Regions from separate parts of the Idiomarina piscisalsi genome, predicted to be linked through region 2. Evidence: predicted binding sites of a transcription regulator. Region 2 holds the regulator's gene; the other holds the start of a gene.

Evidence for each region. Region 2 encodes FliA, which starts transcription of late flagellar genes. Its sites were predicted from a motif close to CTAAAGNTNNNNNNNNNNNNGCCGATA; they were not measured.
Region 1: a site for FliA is predicted at 3,928-3,954, ahead of CEW91_RS07470 (VC2046/SO_2500 family protein). Genes of this name have one in related genera too.

The regions. Positions count from the first base shown of each region.
Region 1 is NZ_CP022133.1:1,538,377-1,543,965, reverse strand. It holds gene CEW91_RS07495 (glutathione S-transferase family protein) at 1-257, shown strand, start outside; gene CEW91_RS07490 (pirin family protein) at 254-1,084, shown strand; gene CEW91_RS07485 (tetratricopeptide repeat-containing response regulator) at 1,081-2,724, opposite strand; gene CEW91_RS07480 (NAD(P)H-quinone oxidoreductase) at 2,809-3,774, shown strand; tRNA gene CEW91_RS07475 (tRNA-Tyr) at 3,793-3,877, opposite strand; gene CEW91_RS07470 (VC2046/SO_2500 family protein) at 3,989-4,465, shown strand; gene xerD (site-specific tyrosine recombinase XerD) at 4,535-5,437, shown strand; gene CEW91_RS07460 (thioredoxin fold domain-containing protein) at 5,493-5,589, shown strand, end outside.
Region 2 is NZ_CP022133.1:1,850,292-1,855,880, forward strand. It holds gene CEW91_RS08970 (protein-glutamate methylesterase/protein-glutamine glutaminase) at 1-658, opposite strand, end outside; gene CEW91_RS08975 (chemotaxis protein CheA) at 674-2,830, opposite strand; gene CEW91_RS08980 (protein phosphatase CheZ) at 2,844-3,593, opposite strand; gene cheY (chemotaxis response regulator CheY) at 3,607-3,990, opposite strand; gene CEW91_RS08990 (RNA polymerase sigma factor FliA) at 4,027-4,752, opposite strand; gene CEW91_RS08995 (MinD/ParA family protein) at 4,745-5,589, opposite strand, start outside.

The sequences.
Region 1 (5,589 bases), 310 kb from region 2:
TTACTACGTTAGTGCGCTTTGACGCGGTGTATTTCGGACATTTTAAGACCAACAAAAAGCGCATTGTTGATTATCCGGCAATGTGGAATTACCTGCGGGAACTTTATCAGTATCCGGGCGTTAAAGAGACGGTGGTCATGGATCACATTAAAACGCATTACTATGCCAGCCATAAAACCATTAACCCGACGCAAGTGGTGCCGAAGGGGCCGGATATCGACTTTGAACAGCCACATAATCGGGAGACATTAAAGTGAGTGTCATTAAAAGCAGACATCGTGGTATGCCGGCGCAAGATGGTGCTGGCGTTAAGCTGACCCGGGTCATTAATCAGCCTGGCTTGAGGCATCAGGATCCGTTTCTGATGCTGGATGAGTTTCGATCAGACAACCCGGACGATTACATTGCGGGCTTTCCACCGCATCCGCATCGGGGCTTTTGTACGCTAACGTACATGCTGGCAGGCACCATGGAGCACAAAGACTCCGTGGGTAATACGGGGGAAGTGGAAGCCGGCGGCGTGCAATGGATGAAGGCGGCGAAAGGCATTATTCACGCGGAAATGCCAAAACAGGTCGAAGGTCTTATGTGGGGCTTTCAGCTGTGGGTTAATCTACCAGCCTCGGAGAAAATGAGCGACCCTGAGTGGTTTGACTTTCCTTCAGAGAAAATACCTGAAGTGCAAGCCGGTAACACAACACTGCGCTTAATCGCAGGCAATTACGGTAACGAGAAAGGACCGGTATCCTTGTCGGGTCGCGACTTTTTCATGGCGGACGTTAAGCTCAGTGGCGAGTTAGAGTTAAAGTCACAGCAACAGGAAAAGCGTTTAGCCTATGTTTACGAAGGCGAACTCGAATTAAACGGCGAGACCGTGTCTCGTGGCGAGCTGCTGCAACTCGACAGCAACTCCGATTTGGCGCTTAAAAGTGGCTCGGGAGCCGGGCTTATTGTGCTGGCTGCAAAACCCATTAAAGAGCCTATTGCACAATACGGTCCATTTGTTATGAATACGTCTGACGAGTTGGACTCGGCAATAAAAGACTATCAAAACGGAACGCTGGCTGCTAATCAGAAGCTTTAGCGCAGACCCAGCTCTTCGGTTTCTTCGAGTAACTGTTCGTAACGTTGTGTATGACTGCCGGAGAGCTGCAGCCCTTCGAGAACCTTAAAGCAATGCTCACATTCTTTTTTTAAAGTGGTTTTGTTGGCACTCGGGTTTTCTTCTGTAAATCGAACCGCGGCCTGAATAAAGTTCAGCGCAGCACCGCTATTGAGTGGCGCCAGTTCCATTGACTGACGAAAGTCATTTAACGCCTGTTGGTAAATGCCGGCTTGATACGCTTCAGCGCCTTGTCGATGAATTTTGAAGAATGCGTCCTGCTGTTGTTGAGCTGCTGCCATGCGTGATTTGAGAATTTTTAGTGTGTAACTGTCCAGCTTGACTTTCTCCGCTTGTTGGCCGGCTAGCATATTCGCTTTTTCGTATTCTCCAACGTCAAGCAATACGGCAATAACGTCGGGTAGCAAATTGCGGTCAATCTCACGGTTGTTGGCCAAATCTTCGCCGACCACTTCATTTAAGCGATGCTGAGCCTCGCGCAAACGCCCGTTGAAGGAATCAATACGGGAAAGGAGAATGGCTTCGAGGTCTTCAAAGGAAATGTTGGCGTGCAATAAATGCTCATCATAACGTGCGCGCTGAAGCTCCATCGTAGCCTCAGTCTGATACTTGCTGATTTGCTGCGGTGTGTCGCTGTTTTCGGCCGCATCGAGAATACTACGTAGATAGTTACATAAATGCTCCGCATTACGAAACACCGATTTACGCGCTATTTGTAGCACGTTATTCATGGCCTGTTTGGCTAAGTCAAAGTCGCCATTGTCGCGAGCAATGTGGGCCAGTCGGGTTTGTCTGTCGATTGAGAACGGCGCCATAGTAATGGCATCGCGAGCGCTGTTCAGTGCTTCCTCAAGCTGCTGTTGTTGTAAATAACATTCGGTTTTTAAATCCTGTGCTTCTATCGCGTGAGGCATCCGTTTAAGAATATGGTTAATAATATTCAATGCCTCTTCCGGGGAATTCTGTAGTAACCGAGTTTCAGCAAGCTTTAAAAACACCCAACTGTGAGAGTTATCCTCCAACAACTCTTTTATCGCCTTTTCTGCTTCGCGTAGCTGACCGGTTTTATTGTAGAGCTCTATTTGCAGCTTGCGGCAGTAATTACTGTAGCGGCTGTTCGTCGCAATGTGTTTTTCGCACGCCTTAATACAGTCTTCGTAATTATGAGAGGTAAGTGCCTGAAAGACATCTTTTAGCCACATACGGCGTTTGTAGGCACGGGTCAGACGAGAGCGTAGCACTCGGTGTGAGAATGGCTTCATTAAATAATCATCAGGCTGAAGCTCAAGGGCACTCAGTACCATAGGCCGTGAATTGTCGCCGGTAATGATAAAGAAAAGGGTATGTGGCTTCATCAGCCCACGCACTTGCAACTCTTCTAACACCTGACGGCCGTTTTTACCCGAGCCAAGGTTGTAATCGACCAATAGAATATCGTGTGGGTTCTTTACGTAGGCAGCAATGCCTGCTTCTCCCGTGCTTTTGACCTGGACCTCTTTTGCCCCCAAATTGAGCAGTGAGCCTTTAAGCATGACTTGAAAGGGCTTCTGATCATCAATCAGTAGCACACGCTTGTTATTGAGCTCCAGAGTTTTATCCATTCTTGTGGCAGGCACCTTTAATTAATCACTTAGCAACAGCATACTGTCTAAATACAACAATGTTAAGCAGCAACAGGATGATATATGCAAGCTTTACAACTGTCTGAAGGAAAAGTGCACTGGTCTGAAGTGCAGCCATTACCACAACCTGCCGGTAATGAGGTTACTGTCAAAGTGTCGAGCGTCGGTGTGAACCGAGCGGACTTAATGCAGATAGCAGGCAAATATCCACCGCCTCCGGGGGCATCTGACATACCCGGTTTAGAGGTCTCAGGCATTGTCGCAGAGGTTGGCTGCAGTGTGAGTAGTCTGCAAAAAGGGCAACGGGTTGCTGCTTTGTTGGCCGGCGGAGGTTTTGCTGAATACGTTAATGTGCCAGCTGAACAAGTGCTCTTTGTACCTGATAACTGGACGGATGAAATGGCCGCAGGTTGGCTGGAAACCTTCGCTACGGCCTATTTAAATGTCTTTATGCTGGCAAACCTGCAACCGAAAGAGTTGGTTATGACACATGCCGGGGCAAGTGGTGTCGGGTCGTCGCTTATTCAACTATGCAGAGAAAGTGGTAATCCAATAACAGCTGTTGTTGGCAGTTCTGATAAAGAGATCTTTTGTAAAGAACTTGGCGCCACGGACACTATTAATCGTTACCAGCAGGACATTATTGAAACCATGAAGGATATTGGCGGTGTCGATGTGGTGCTGAATCCAGTAGCAGGCGACTCCATCGGAAAAGATCAGCACTATTTAAACCAAGACGGTCGTATCATTCTTATTGGTTTGATGGGGGCGCGCGAAGGCACGGTCGATTTTGGGCGTATGCTTATGAAGCGGCAACGCATTATAGGCTCTACGCTGCGTTCTTTAGCGCCAGAGCGCAAAGGTGAAATACTGACACAAATGTGGCAGCAGTTTGGCCCTCAGTTTACGAGTGGTGCAATACAGCCAGTTATTGATAAAACATTTGAGCAGAAGGACATTCAGCAAGCACTTGATTATGTTGCTGCGAATAAAACACAAGGAAAAGTTATCGTGAAAATTGACGGGTAAGTCGAGAGAAATGAAAAGTGGTGGAGGGGGCAGGATTCGAACCTGCGAAGGCTGAGCCGTCAGATTTACAGTCTGATCCCTTTGGCCACTCGGGAACCCCTCCACTCAAGAGGCGCGTATAATAACAGCCAGAGCTGAGCTGTAAAGAGAAAACTTAAACTTTCCTGACTTTGGACGATAACAAGAGTATCTCAGGTTATTTTCTAAGGTCAGTATGAGCCAAGTTCAGTCGGTTCAGCACAGAGCATCGGACATTTTTGAGCAGCACGCGAGTGAAGCCGTTAATCATGGCTTCGCCGGCGAGTTTGCTTATTGGGTGTCGGTGTTGGGCGCTGACCCGGTCATTGAGGATAGCCAATACGACCAAACAAACTGGCAACGAACCATTGGTGCTGCTCGAGCTCGTCCTTTAGAGCCGAATGAAAACACAGTTTTAGCCAGCGGTATCTATAAGTCAGTCAGCCAACTGTCTGACTTTAAGCTTCAGGATGCCACACACCCTCAGCCGCTTGTGCAGGACGCAAGCCCTGACCGCTTGCCTATTGAGTTGCTTCATAATTTAGATTGGCGTGTGCGCCAGCGCGTTGAAAAGAAAAAGTCAAAGCAAGAAGAGTCAGAGCTGAACGATTATCGAAAGCGCGGCCCGGCGGGGCTTTACGATGTGCTACAAAAATTAGGTATTACGCACTAAGCATTTCATCGTTTCTCTGGTTCGGGCATAATGGCTGTGATGTTTCGCAACCAATAGCCTTGCAGCCACATGAAGCAATTACCTCCGGAAGACGAAGATCGCATTGATGCGTTTACTGAGCATTTATGGCTGCATCATGGCGCGAGTGAGAATACGCAAGCCGCTTACCGAAGTGATTTGCGCCGTTTTTGCGAGTATCTGCTTCCTAACAAAATACCGTTGCTTGAGGTTGATGAATTAACGCTTCAAGACTACTTGCTGTGGCGCCGCACTCAGGGGCTATCGCCTCGCAGTACTTCTCGCTTTCTAAGTTCGGCAAAGAAATTCTTTCAGTTCGCAGTAAAGCAGCAATGGGTATCGTATAACCCTACCGCTAAGTTAAAACGACCAAAGCTTCCACAGAATATTCCGCATTCATTGAGCGAGGCAGACGTTGAAAACTTATTGCAGGCACCGGAAGTTGATACTGCTATAGGTCTTCGCGATCGCACGATGCTGGAAGTGTTGTATGCAACCGGTTTGCGTGTCACTGAATTGGTTCGCTTGCAATATGATCAGGTAAGCCGACAGCAAGGTTTGGTGCGGGTGGTTGGTAAAGGCGATAAAGAGCGACTGGTTCCGTTAGGCGAAGAAGCGCTGGAATGGCTGGAGCGCTATTTAAAACACGGTCGCACCGCACTGACAGACAAACAAAGCCCCTGGGTGTTTGTGACCAAGCGTGGCTCACTACTGACTCGTCAGGCTTTTTGGTATCGATTGCGGTATTATGCGGAAACAGCCGGCATATACGCTCATTTATCGCCACATACGTTACGCCATGCGTTCGCCACTCACTTACTGAACCATGGCGCCGACTTAAGGGTCTTACAGTTGCTATTAGGACACAGTGACTTGTCGACCACCCAAATCTACACGCAAGTTGCCAGAGAGCGCCTGCAAGCCTTACACGCACAGCATCACCCGCGCGGATAATTGCATTTTAAGCGGTAACAGGGTAGGGTTCGGTCATCAATTATAAGAGGTATTTATGCAGTATTTGAAGACGTTATTGGCTGTATCTGCGATGGTTTTTTCGATGCTTTCTGCGCCAGTATTGGCTGACAAATTAGACACTCGCTATTTAA
Region 2 (5,589 bases):
AGTTGGCTGGCAATTGCGTTAGTATTTTCTGCAAGGCTACAGGACCACCGGTTGACGTCCCAATCGCCAAAATTTGATACGCACGATTAATGCTTAAAGAGCCTGCGGCATCTGCTAATCGAAACGATGCTTGACGCTGGCTTTGCCGTTCTTCATTACGTTGCCGAATACGATCCAGCGCCGACACGGGCTCTTTCGGCTTAGCCGGCTCAACGGTTCGGCTTGCTGGTGTACGCGTTATTGTCGGCGTTCTGGCAGCGGGTTGCTTGGCAATGGCCAGTACGCGATCTTGCAGCGTTTTAACTGCTTCATCACGGTTACGAGCGATATCTTCAAACTTCTTAGGTAAGAAGTCCGCAGCGCCAGCTTCTAACGCATTTAGCGTTGCCGTTGCACCTTCGTGCGTCAGTGACGAGAACATTAAAATGGGGCAAGGGTTGCTGCCCATAATGGTTTTTACCGCATCAATGCCGTTCATCACCGGCATTTCAATGTCCATGGTAATAACGTCAGGCTTTAACGCTTTTGCTTGCGCTACCGCCTCCTCGCCATTATTGGCTGAGCCAATGACTTGAATATTTGAGTGTGCTTCCAGAATCTCGGTTACTCGGCGTCTGAAAAACGCCGAGTCGTCCACTACGAGAACTTTAACTGTCATGAACGGTGTGTCCCGTTATCGTTTAGCGTAATACTTCAGCATGCTTGGTACGTCAATAATCAGCGCAATACCACCATCACTGGTAATGGTTGCACCTGCCATACCTGGCGTGCCCTGTAACAGTTTATCCAATGGTTTAATAACCACTTCTTCCTGACCAATAAGCGCGTCGACCACAAAACCAACCTGCTGATTGCCAATCTGTACAACCACAACATGACCGTTTTCATTGCGGCTTGAGCGGTCTGGGTTTCTCACCAGCCAATGCTCGAGGAAGAACAACGGTATCGCACGGTCACGTACAATCAGTGTTAACTGACCATCGACTGTATTGGTGCGCTTCATATCCAAATCGATAATTTCGCTGACAACCGCCAGTGGCAACGCAAACGTCTGCTCTTTCACTGCCACCATCAGGGTCGGCAAAATAGCTAAGGTTAACGGCACTTTAATCAGTAACTCAGTACCTTTACCCAGCTCTGACTGAATTTTGACACTACCATTTAGCTGGCTGATTTTGGTCTTTACTACGTCCATTCCGACGCCACGGCCCGAAATATCAGACACTTGCTCTTTGGTCGAAAAACCAGCCGCAAAAATCAGGTTGTAAGCGTCTTCGTCGCTTAAGCGTGCTGCTGCGTCGGCATCTAAAATACCTTTATTGATGGCAATGCCTTTAAGCTTTTCAGCGTCCATACCCGCGCCGTCGTCTTTAATCGACAGCATAATATGGTCACCTTCCTGAGAGGCGGACAGCGTCACCGTACCCGCCCTTGGCTTACCGTTGGCCTCACGAACGTCCGGCATTTCAATACCGTGGTCAACCGAGTTGCGCACTAAGTGAACCAGCGGATCAGCCAACGCTTCAACGAGGTTTTTATCCAAGTCGGTGTCTTCGCCGAACATTTCTAAGTTAATTTCTTTTTTCAGGCTGCGTGCTAAGTCACGAACTACCCGAGGGAAGCGACCAAAGACTTTCTTAATTGGCTGCATACGGGTTTTCATGACGGCGCCCTGTAAGTCGCCAGTGACAACATCCAGGTTTGAAATGGCTTTGCCCATTTCGTCGTTATCAGAGTCGTCCGAATTGCTCAGACTCAATAAACGGTTGCGCACCAAAACAAGCTCACCAACCATGTTCATAATGTCGTCCAAACGTTTGGTATCGACTCGAACCGTGGTTTCCGCAGCCGGTTGCTGTGGTGCTGCCGGCTTCTTGTCAGCCGGTTTCTCTGCAGCTTTAGGCTTGTCTTCTTTTGCAGCTGGTTTAGGAGCTGGTTTGGCTTTTGGCTCTGGTTTTGGCGCCGCTTTTTTCTCTGGCTTAGGCGTCTCTTTTGGCTTTTCGTCTTTGCCGTTATCCACACTCTTCGTCGGTGCCTTGCCAGAACCATGCAGTTCATCTAACAGGGACTCAAACTCATCATCGGTGATTTCGTCACTGTCGGCCGGCTCTTCCTGTTTCTTCTCTGCGCTTTTAGGCGCCTTTCCTGAACCATGGAGCTCATCTAGCAACGACTCAAATTCATCATCGGTAATTTCATCGTTGTCATTATCAGCCGCGGCTTTAGGGGCATCGGCTTTCTGATCTGATTTGCCAACACCTGGGCCTTTGCCCTCACCGTGCAGCTCATCAAGTAAGGCTTCAAATTCATCGTCCTGAATTTCGTCTATGCCGCCATCACCTGAGCTTTCAGTTGCTTCTTCTTTAGGTGCTTCCGGCTCTGGCTCAGGTTCCGGCTCAGCTTCTTTAGACGGCGCTTCAATAGGCGCCTCGTCTTCAGACTCCGGCTGACTGAGCTTGTGCAGTAGCTCGAGTAATTTGTCATCGGCAGGGCTAATGTCTTCACGAGCTTGCACCTGTGCAAACTGAGCATTGATAGTATCCAGCGCTTGAAGAATCACGTCCATTAAGTCTGACGTAACCGTGCGCTGACCATTACGCAAAGTATCAAACACGTTTTCAGCACCGTGGCAGGTATCCACTAAGGCAGTGAGCGACAGAAAACCTGCGCCGCCTTTCACGGTATGAAAACCACGGAAAATCGCGTTTAATAAATCTTTGTTTTCTGGGTCGTTTTCTAGCTCAACTAACTGCTCAGACAGCTGCTCGAGGATCTCTCCCGCCTCGATCAAAAAGTCCTGCAGTATGTCTTCATCCATATCAAAGCTCATGCGACTGATGCTCCTAGAAACCTAAACTGGACAGTAAGTCGTCCACTTCGTCTTGCCCACCAACAACGTCATCACGTTTATCGGCATCAATAATTGGCCCTTCCGCCTCACTGGCACTTTTCTGCTTTGAAGATTCGGTTTTTTCAGCTTCTCTTCGAGCTTCTTCTTTGCCGAATATTTTTAACAGTTCAATGAGATTCTTCTCGACGTCTTCAACCAGTTGAATAACCCGTCGAATGACCTGCCCAGTAATATCCTGATAATCCTGAGCCATAAGTACTTCGGTCATAAGGCCATGCACTTGCGGCATATTTTCACCACAGCGCTTAAGTACATCATCGACCTGATGGCACAAAGACTTGAATTCATTTATCTCAATATCGTTGCTCATCAACCGATTCCAGACCGGCATGACACTTTCAACGCGCTGGTGCATGTCGTCAGCCATCGGCAAACACGCCTCTACCGCATCCATTGTTCGATTTGCGGCATCTTCTGTTTTTTGAATAACGTACTGTAAACGGTTTTGTGCATCAGGAAGATCATCTTCTGTCATCTGCACAATGCGAGGGTCCAGTTGGAAGTCCTGCAATGCTTCGTGGAGGTCACGCGTCAGCTGACCCACTGAAGTAAACAGTTTGTCGTTGCGACGATTGTATACGTCTTCCAGAAGTTGGTTGGCTTGTTGCTGCTTTCCCTCTTCGAGCAAAGACACAAGTTCTTGAGCCTGCTCGAGGGAAATATCATGGGCTTTATCAGACATGGTAATAGCCCTTTTAGCTAATGCGTTCGAAAATCTTGTCGAGCTTTTCTTTTAACGTCACAGCGGTGAATGGTTTTACGATGTAGCCATTAACACCTGCCTGCGCTGCAGCAATGATTTGTTCGCGTTTCGCTTCCGCCGTTACCATGAGTACCGGCAAGTGCGACAGATTATCGTCCTTACGAATTTCTTTCAGTAGATCGATACCTTGCATGCCCGGCATGTTCCAGTCGGTCACGACAAAGTCAAAATCGCCGTTTTGCAACATAGGCAGAGCCGTGTTGCCGTCATCGGCTTCCTGAATATTCGTAAAACCAAGGTCACGAAGTAAGTTCTTAATGATTCGTCTCATTGTAGAAAAGTCATCCACAACAAGAATTTTCATATTTTTATCCAAAGCACCCTCCACTGAGGCTCTCGATTACCACCAAAATTATTCAACCCAATTCTGCATTCGCGACTTGAGCCGCACCATTGCCTGACTGTGAATTTGACTAACGCGAGACTCACTCACGCTCAGCACTTCACCTATCTCTTTTAAATTCAATTCTTCATCATAATACAATGAAAGCACTAAAGCTTCACGCTCTGGTAACGAAGAAATTGTCGATACCAGGGCTTTATGAAACGCTGCATTTTCGACATCGCGCTGTGGCTCATACGCCGAACCCGTCACTTGCTCCGGTATAATCGCATCTTCAGAAACGCCTAAATCTTCAATACCGATGATTCGCCCTGAACTAACATCACGCAAAATAGCGTGGTACTCATCCAACCCAATGCCCAACTTGCTAGCGACTTCGGTGTCTTTTGCATCACGGCCGGTGTCATTTTCGACCTGTCGTATGGCTTCTAACACACGCCGATGATTTCTGTGTACTGAGCGCGGAGCCCAATCACCACGTCGAATTTCATCCAACATAGCGCCACGAATACGTATTCCGGCAAAGGTTTCAAAACTGGCGCCTTTGCTGTTATCAAAATTCCGCGCCGCTTCTAATAAGCCTATCATGCCCGCTTGAATTAAGTCATCGACTTGCACACTGGCAGGTAGTCTCGCCATCATGTGATGCGCAATGCGCTTAACCAGCCCCGTATGCTGTTCAATAATAGCGTTACGGTTGTCGGCTGTGGCGGCATAAGCGGCAGCTTTATTCATTGGCAACATCCCGCTTACTCCCGTTATCGGCAGAAGTTATCAATTGCTCAAGGAAAAATTCTAAATGCCCTCCTGCCTGAGCAGGAATTGGCCAGTCCAGAGCTTTCTTCGCTAATGCTTTAAACGCCAGTGACGCTGGCGATTTAGGGTACGCCAACACCATTGGCTGTTGTTTTCTAACGGCCAACCGCAAATTCTCGTCGTGAGGAACTATCGCTGCTAACTCTAATGCCACATCGAGAAAACGATCCGTGACCTTAGTCAACTTATTAAACAATACTTGCCCTTCACGCATATTACGCACCATGTTGGCAACGACTTTGAATTTAAACAGTCCTTGTTCACGACTTAGCACTTTTATGAGTGCGTAAGCATCGGTGATTGAAGTGGGTTCATCGCAGACAACAACAAGAACATCCTGGGAAGCTCGGGCAAAGCTGACCACTGTGTTTCCGATACCCGCTGCCGTATCCACAATAAGCACGTCGTAATTTCCCTGCAGTTGACTAAACGCCCGAATAAGACCGGCGTGCTCTGACTCACTCAAGTCAACCATAGAGCGGGTTCCTGAAGTCGCCGGCACGATTTTTATGCCCCCCGGCCCTTCAATTAAAATATCTTCCAGTTCGCATTGGCCGCTCAGTACATGAGACAGGTTGCGCTCAACACGCAAGCCCAGCATGACGTCGACATTAGCCAAGCCAAGGTCGGCATCAAGTACCAGTACTCGTTTTCCCTGCTTCGCCATAGCAATGGCCATATTCAGTGAGACGTTAGTTTTACCCACGCCACCTTTACCACCTGTGACGGCTATGACTTTTACTTTTGACTGTTTCA